Regions from separate parts of the Allobosea sp. GW823-FHT01F03 genome, predicted to be linked through region 2. Evidence: riboswitches for the same ligand, from Rfam matches in the RefSeq annotation. Region 2 holds a riboswitch; the other holds the start of a gene.
What was found. Region 2 has a riboswitch for thiamine pyrophosphate ahead of thiC (phosphomethylpyrimidine synthase ThiC). Riboswitches for the same ligand answer to the same signal wherever they lie in the genome.

Region 1 (3,398 bases), 1.9 Mb from region 2:
CGCCCATCTCGGTGGTCGAGACGGCATTGGCGCCGGGCGCCGCGATGTCCTTGGTGCGGGTGCCGGCACCCAGCACATCGGCGATCGCGCCCTCGAGCCGGTCGGCCGCTTCGCCGGCACCGAAGGAATAACGCAGCGCCATGGCGAAGGAGCCGATCATCGCGATCGGGTTGGCGAGCCCCTTGCCGGCGATGTCGGGGGCCGAGCCGTGCACGGGCTCGTAGAGCGCCTTGCGCTTGCCGGTCGCCGGATCCTCGGCACCGAGCGAGGCGGAGGGCAGCATGCCGAGCGAGCCGGTCAGCATCGCCGCGACGTCGGAGAGGATGTCGCCGAACAGGTTGTCGCAGACCACGACGTCGTACTGCTTCGGCCAGCGCACCAGCTGCATCGCGCAATTGTCGGCGAGCACATGCTCGAGCTCGACATCCTTGTACTCCGCAGCGTGCAGCGCGGCGACCGTCTGCTTCCAGAGCACGCCGGTCTTCATGACGTTGTGCTTCTCGGCCGAGGAGACCTTGTTGCGGCGGGTGCGCGCCAGCTCGAAGGCGACGCGCGCGATGCGCTCGATCTCGCCGGTGGTGTAGAGCTGGGTGTCGACGCCGCGCTTCTGGCCGTCTTCGAGCGTCACGATCTCCTTCGGCTCGCCGAAATAGACGCCGCCGGTGAGCTCGCGCACGATCAGGATGTCGAGGCCCTCGACCACTTCCGGCTTCAGCGACGAGGCCGAGGCCAGCGCCGGGTAGCAGATCGCCGGACGCAGATTGGCGAACAGGCCGAGATCCTTGCGCAGACGGAGCAGGCCGGCCTCGGGGCGGTGCTGATAGGGGACATCGGCCCATTTCGGCCCGCCGACCGCGCCGAAGAGCACGGCGTCGGCTTCCTGGGCGAGCTTCATGTCGCCTTCCGAAATCGCCGCCTTGTGGACGTCATAGGCCGAGCCGCCGACGAGGCCGCGCTCCATCGAGAAGGACGCGACGCCCTGTTTCTCGAACCAGGAGACGATCTTCTCGACCTGGCCCATCACCTCGGGGCCGATGCCGTCGCCGGGGAGCAGCAGGAGCTTGTGGTTCGCCATGGTCGCCTCTCGGAATGCTGTTCTCTTCAGGGCCTTCGCGCCCCTGCGCGCTGGTTACGGGCGGAAGCCCGGCGAAGCAAGCCGCAGGCTGGACTTGGGCGCCGCGGAAGCCTATCCCTGACGGGCCTCAACGGGGTGCCCGGCAGCCGGGCTGAGAGGGGCGCGTAAGGGCGCCACGACCCGTAGAACCTGATCCGGGTCGTGCCGGCGGAGGGATTGAGCATCGTCGCCCGCTGCGGGCGACGCACAGCCCTCCCCGTCAGAACCCCAACGATGCATGCGGGGACGTCATGACTGGTCTGAGCGGCAGAACGGGCCTGATCGCCGGAATGCTGGCGGCACTGCTCTTCGCAGCGCCGGCGCTGGCGCAGGACAAGCCGGCGCTGAACGTCTACACCTATTCCTCCTTCACCGGAAAATACGGCCCCGGCGCCAAAGTGAAGGCCGCCTTCGAGGCGCAGTGCCAGTGCACGCTGAACTGGGTCGCCGCCGACGATGCCGGCTCGCTGCTCGCCCGGCTGAAGCTGGAAGGCGAAACGACCAGAGCCGATCTCGTACTCGGCCTCGACATGAACCTCGCCGCCGAAGCGAAGGCGACCGGCCTGTTCCAGCCGCATGGCCAGGACAGCACGACGCTCACTCTGCCGACGCCCTGGACCGACGACACCCTCCTGCCCTTCGACTGGGGCCACCTCGCCTTCGTCTATGACTCAACCAGGCTGGCGACGCCGCCGCAGAGCCTGAAGCAGCTCGTCGACGATCCCAAGGGACCGAAGCTCGTGCTGCAGGACCCGCGCACCTCCGCGCCCGGCCTCGGCTTCCTGCTCTGGATGCGGGCGGTCTATGGCGACGAGGCCGACGCGGCCTGGGGCAAGCTGAAGCCGCGCATCGTCACCTTCACCAAGGGCTGGTCGGAGGCCTATGGCCTGTTCCTCAAGGGCGAGGCCGACATGGTGCTCTCCTATGCGACCTCGCCCGCCTATCATCTCGGCGCCGAGAAGAAGACGCAGTACAAGGCCGCGCCCTTCACGGAGGGGCACTACCTCCATGTCGAGCTCGCGGGCATGACGCGGGCGACGAAACAGCCCGAGCTGGCGAAGCGCTTCCTCGCCTTCATGCTCTCCGACGCCTTCCAGTCGCTGATCCCCGAGGGCAACTGGATGATGCCGGCGAAGCAGCCGGCAACCGGCCTGCCGACCTCCTTCGCCGAGGTGATCAGGCCGGAGAAGACGCTGCTGGTCGCGCCCGAAACGGTTCGCAGCCAGCGCCGGGCCTTCATCGACGCCTGGCTCGCCGCGACGAGCCGCTGAGACCTTGCTCAAGCCCGCCACGCTCACCGCGCTCGCGATCCTCGCTCTCGCCTGCGGCTCGCTCATCGGCCTGGCGCGGGCCGGCTCCGACTTCGCGTCCCTGCTGACGCTCGGTCCCTATCTCGCGCGCTTGCTCGCCTCGGCCGGGCTGCAGGCGGCGCTCTCGACACTGCTCTCGCTCGCGCTTGGCGTCGCGCTGGCACTCGCCCTGTTGCGCCGGTGCTTTCCCGGCCGCGAGCTGCTGCTCGCTTTGCTCACCACCGCCGCGGTAGCGCCCACCATCGTCATCGCCTTCGGCGTGGTCGCGATCTATGGCCGCTCGGGGCTGTTGGGCTCGCTCATGCGCGGTATCGGCGCCGAGCCGCCCTCGATCTACGGGCTCCACGGCATCGTCCTCGCCCATGTCCTGATGAACATGCCGCTGGTGACGCGCGCTTTGCTCCACGCCTTCGAACGCGAACCAGGCGAGCGGCGCCGGCTCGCCTCGGCGCTCGGCTTCACCGCCGCCGATTGCTTCCGGCATCTCGACTGGCCGGTGATCCGACGCGAGGCGCCGGCGCTTGCCGTCCTCGTATTCCTGCTCTGCTTCACCAGCTTCGCCATCGTGCTCTCGCTCGGCGGTGGACCGGCCAATGCGACGCTGGAGGTCGCGATCTATGAAGCCGTGCGCTTCGAGGCGGACTTCGTCCGCGCTGCCGCTCTAGCTGGCCTGCAGCTCGTGATCTGCCTCGGCCTCGCCGCAAGCCTCAGCGCACTGACGCCGCGGGCCCGCGCCGAAGCCGGCGCCGGACACCGCGCGCCGCGGCCCGATCTTCGCACCATGCGCGGCATCGATGCAGGCGTGCTTGCCCTCGGCACGGTGCTGGTCGCGCCACCGCTCCTCAGCGTCGCGAGCGGCCTCGCTCATCTGCCGAGCCTCGCCTCCGCGGAGTTCGTCCGCGCCGCCGCAACCAGCGCCGTCATCGCCCTCAGCGCCGGGCTGCTCGCCTGCCTGCTCGCTCTGCTGCTCGCCA
Region 2 (3,398 bases):
CCTCGAGCGCAGCCCGCTCGTTCTCGCCCATCGCCAGCACCTCGGCACGCAGGTCCTGGGTGATCTTCATCGAGCAGAACTTCGGCCCGCACATCGAGCAGAAATGCGCGACCTTGTGGGCGTCCTTCGGCAGCGTCTCGTCATGGAACGACCGCGCCGTGTCCGGGTCGAGCGCCAGGTTGAACTGGTCCTCCCAGCGGAAGTCGAAGCGGGCACGCGACAAGGCATCGTCGCGCAGCTTCGCCGCGGGGTGACCCTTGGCGAGGTCGGCGGCATGGGCGGCGATCCGGTAGGTGATCACGCCGGTCTTGACGTCGTCGCGATCGGGCAGGCCGAGATGCTCCTTCGGCGTGACATAGCAGAGCATGGCGCAGCCGAACCAGCCGATCATCGCCGCGCCGATGCCGGAGGTGATGTGGTCATAGCCGGGCGCGATGTCGGTGGTCAGCGGTCCCAAAGTGTAGAACGGGGCTTCGCCGCATTCGCGCAGCTGCTTGTCCATGTTCTCCTTGATCTTGTGCATCGGCACATGGCCGGGGCCCTCGATCATCACCTGGCAGCCCTTGTCCCAGGCGACCTTGGTGAGCTCCCCCAGCGTCTCCAGCTCGGCGAACTGGGCGCGGTCATTGGCGTCGGCGATCGAGCCCGGACGCAGGCCGTCGCCGAGCGAGAACGAGACGTCGTATTTGCGCATGATCTCGCAAATTTCGTCGAAGCGCTCGTAGAGGAAGCTCTCCTTGTGATGCGCCAGGCACCAGCGCGCCATGATCGAGCCGCCGCGCGAGACGATGCCGGTCACGCGGCTGGCGGTCAGCGGAACATAAGGCAGGCGTACGCCGGCATGGATGGTGAAATAATCGACGCCCTGCTCGGCCTGCTCGATCAGCGTGTCCTTGAACACCTCCCAGTCGAGCTTGATCGGATCGCCGCCGACCTTCTCCAGCGCCTGGTAGATCGGCACCGTGCCGATCGGAACCGGCGAGTTTCTGAGTATCCAGGAGCGGATGTTGTGGATGTTGCGGCCGGTGGAGAGGTCCATCACCGTGTCGGCGCCCCAGCGGATCGCCCAGACCAGCTTCTCGACCTCCTCGGCGGCGCCGGAGGTCACGGCCGAATTGCCGATATTGGCGTTGATCTTGACCAGGAAATTCCGGCCGATCGCCATCGGCTCCAGTTCCGGATGGTTGATATTGGCCGGGATGATGGCGCGCCCGCGGGCGATCTCCTCGCGGACGAATTCCGGGGTGACGAACTCGGGCACCGAGGCGCCGAAGCTCTCGCCATCGGCATGGCGCTCCTTCGCGCCTTCCAGCATGGCGGCGCGGCCGAGATTCTCGCGATGGGCGACATAGATCATCTCGGGGGTGATGATGCCGGCTCTGGCGAATTCGTACTGGGTCGCCATCTGGCCGGGCTTGGCCTCGAGGATCGGGCGCTGCGCCGGGCAGGCCGGGACCAGATGCTCCTCCGAGATGTTGCCGTTATCGGCGGCGGTGACGGCGCGGCCGGGCACGGTCGCAAAGCCGCGCGCATCGAGCCAGGCGCGGCGCGGCTGCGTCAGGCCGGCATTGAGGTCGATCTGCACATCGCTCTCGGTATAGGGGCCGGACGGATCGTAGATGCGCACCGGCGGCTCGGCATCGGTGGTCAGCACCACCTCGCGGAAGGGCACGCGCATTTCGGGATGCTCGGGCGCCGCGACATAGATCTTGCGCGAGCCGATGATCGGCCCGGTCGTCACGCTTTGCGGCGCGGCCTTGACTGAATTCTTCTGGGGCTTGGTGTGGGCGTTCATGGGATCTCCCCCTTGGTCCAAGGTTCAGGAGATCCGGGTGTCTGGACGGTCCAGTCGCTGTTAAGCGGCTACGGAAATAGGGCGTAGGCCGCGTTCCAGTCCCTCCGCCGGTATGACCCGGATCAGGTTCGACGGGTTCGGCGTCGGACGCCATCTCAGCTCTTGCGAGCACCCCTCGGAACGAGACGGAGGTTAGAGGCGCTCGAGAGAGGAAGCAAGCCGGCCTTGGGCCGGCGGCCATGTGATGGCGGCATGGGCGAAGACCGGTACTGCCGCTTGCGATCGGCTCGGCTCAGACGGTGACGTCGAGATGCTCGCCCTGGCCGAAGGGGAGGGCGGCCTTCTGCTCGGAGATGCTGCGCTCCAGCATCTCGACGAGGCCGCGCTGGGCATCGTCCAGCTCTTTCTGCATTTCGGTCTGCTGCGCCGGCTGGGGCCGCTCATTGGGCCGGGCGACGAAGCTTTCGGCGATCAGAAAAGACGAGTCGCTCATGCTCTTCTCCCTCGCCTTGAGGATAGGGAGCGCGTCTTACCCGAATCTGAATCAGAAACCGCGCGTTGCGGCGGACGGCACCGATCAGGCGGTCACGTCGAGATTGCCGCCCTGCCCGGTCGGCAGCGTGGCCTGCTGCTGCTCGGCCGCCTGCTGCAGCATCGCGACCACAGCCTGATCGGCCTTTGCGTTCTGCTTGAGCATTTCGAGCTGCATGGTCTGCTGCGTCGCGGCCGAGCGCATGCTGACCAGACTCTGGGCGATCGCGGCCGACATTTCGCTCATGGGAAAACTCCTCGCCGCGACCATAGGCGGCGAGCCCTTACGCAAATCTGAATCCTCGGCGGCGCTCGCGAGCGATCAGGGTGCGATGATCGACGGTACGCCCCGGGGCATCGGCAGATTGCGGTTTGGCGCAGGCGCGCCTTGGCGGTCGCGTGACATCTGCTCGCGCTCCCGCTGGACCTCGGCGCGTTCCGGCGCGGGCTCGCGCTGCTGGACTTCCTCGGCATTGGGCGCCATCGGCACGCCGGGCGCACGCTCGCGCTGTGCCGTCGGCGTCCGGGAGCTCGATTGTTCTTGTCCGGCTGCCGCTTCGGCGGCGATCAGCCCGATGAGTACGAGACCCGTCAGGAACCAGAATGATCTGCGCATGGAGCCCTCCTGCGCGCTCGGCCGGTCGTCTGCGGAATCCGGCCCAACGATCGAACGCGCAGCGGCGGCGAAGGTTCCATACCAATTTCAGGCGAAGGCCCAGGCGTCCGCGAGGGAAGCGCCCGGGCCGTGCCCTCACCGCCCGTTCTGGCCGGTGAGCAGCGGCGTGATCCGGCGCAGCGTCACGCGCCGGTTCTCGCGCGAGTCGCCTTGCGTCTGGACCTTGAGATATTGCTCGCCATAGCCCTGGGTCGTCAGGTTCTCGGCCGGCACGCCGAAATCGCGGGTCAGGATCTCGGCGACCGACTGGGCCCTGCGGTCCGAGAGCGACAGGTTGTCGATATCGGAGCCGACCGCATCGGTATGGCCCTCGACCAGGAAGACCTCGTTCGGCATGCGCTCGACCGCCTGCATCACCGCCTGCGCCAGCCCCCGCAGGCGCTGGGCCTGATCGGT

Region 1: linked by a shared signal. The riboswitch ahead of thiB (thiamine ABC transporter substrate binding subunit) and the one ahead of thiC (phosphomethylpyrimidine synthase ThiC) in region 2 are both predicted to bind thiamine pyrophosphate.

The regions. Positions count from the first base shown of each region.
Region 1 covers NZ_CM179505.1:2,057,208-2,060,605, reverse strand. The annotation lists gene leuB (3-isopropylmalate dehydrogenase) at 1-1,075, opposite strand, end outside; TPP riboswitch at 1,197-1,308, shown strand; gene thiB (thiamine ABC transporter substrate binding subunit) at 1,366-2,385, shown strand; gene AC3RCC_RS09660 (ABC transporter permease family protein) at 2,390-3,398, shown strand, end outside.
Region 2 covers NZ_CM179505.1:121,614-125,011, reverse strand. The annotation lists gene thiC (phosphomethylpyrimidine synthase ThiC) at 1-1,795, opposite strand, end outside; TPP riboswitch at 1,877-1,981, opposite strand; gene AC3RCC_RS00575 (hypothetical protein) at 2,088-2,288, opposite strand; gene AC3RCC_RS00570 (hypothetical protein) at 2,373-2,573, opposite strand; gene AC3RCC_RS00565 (hypothetical protein) at 2,649-2,942, opposite strand; gene AC3RCC_RS00560 (OmpA family protein) at 3,078-3,398, opposite strand, start outside.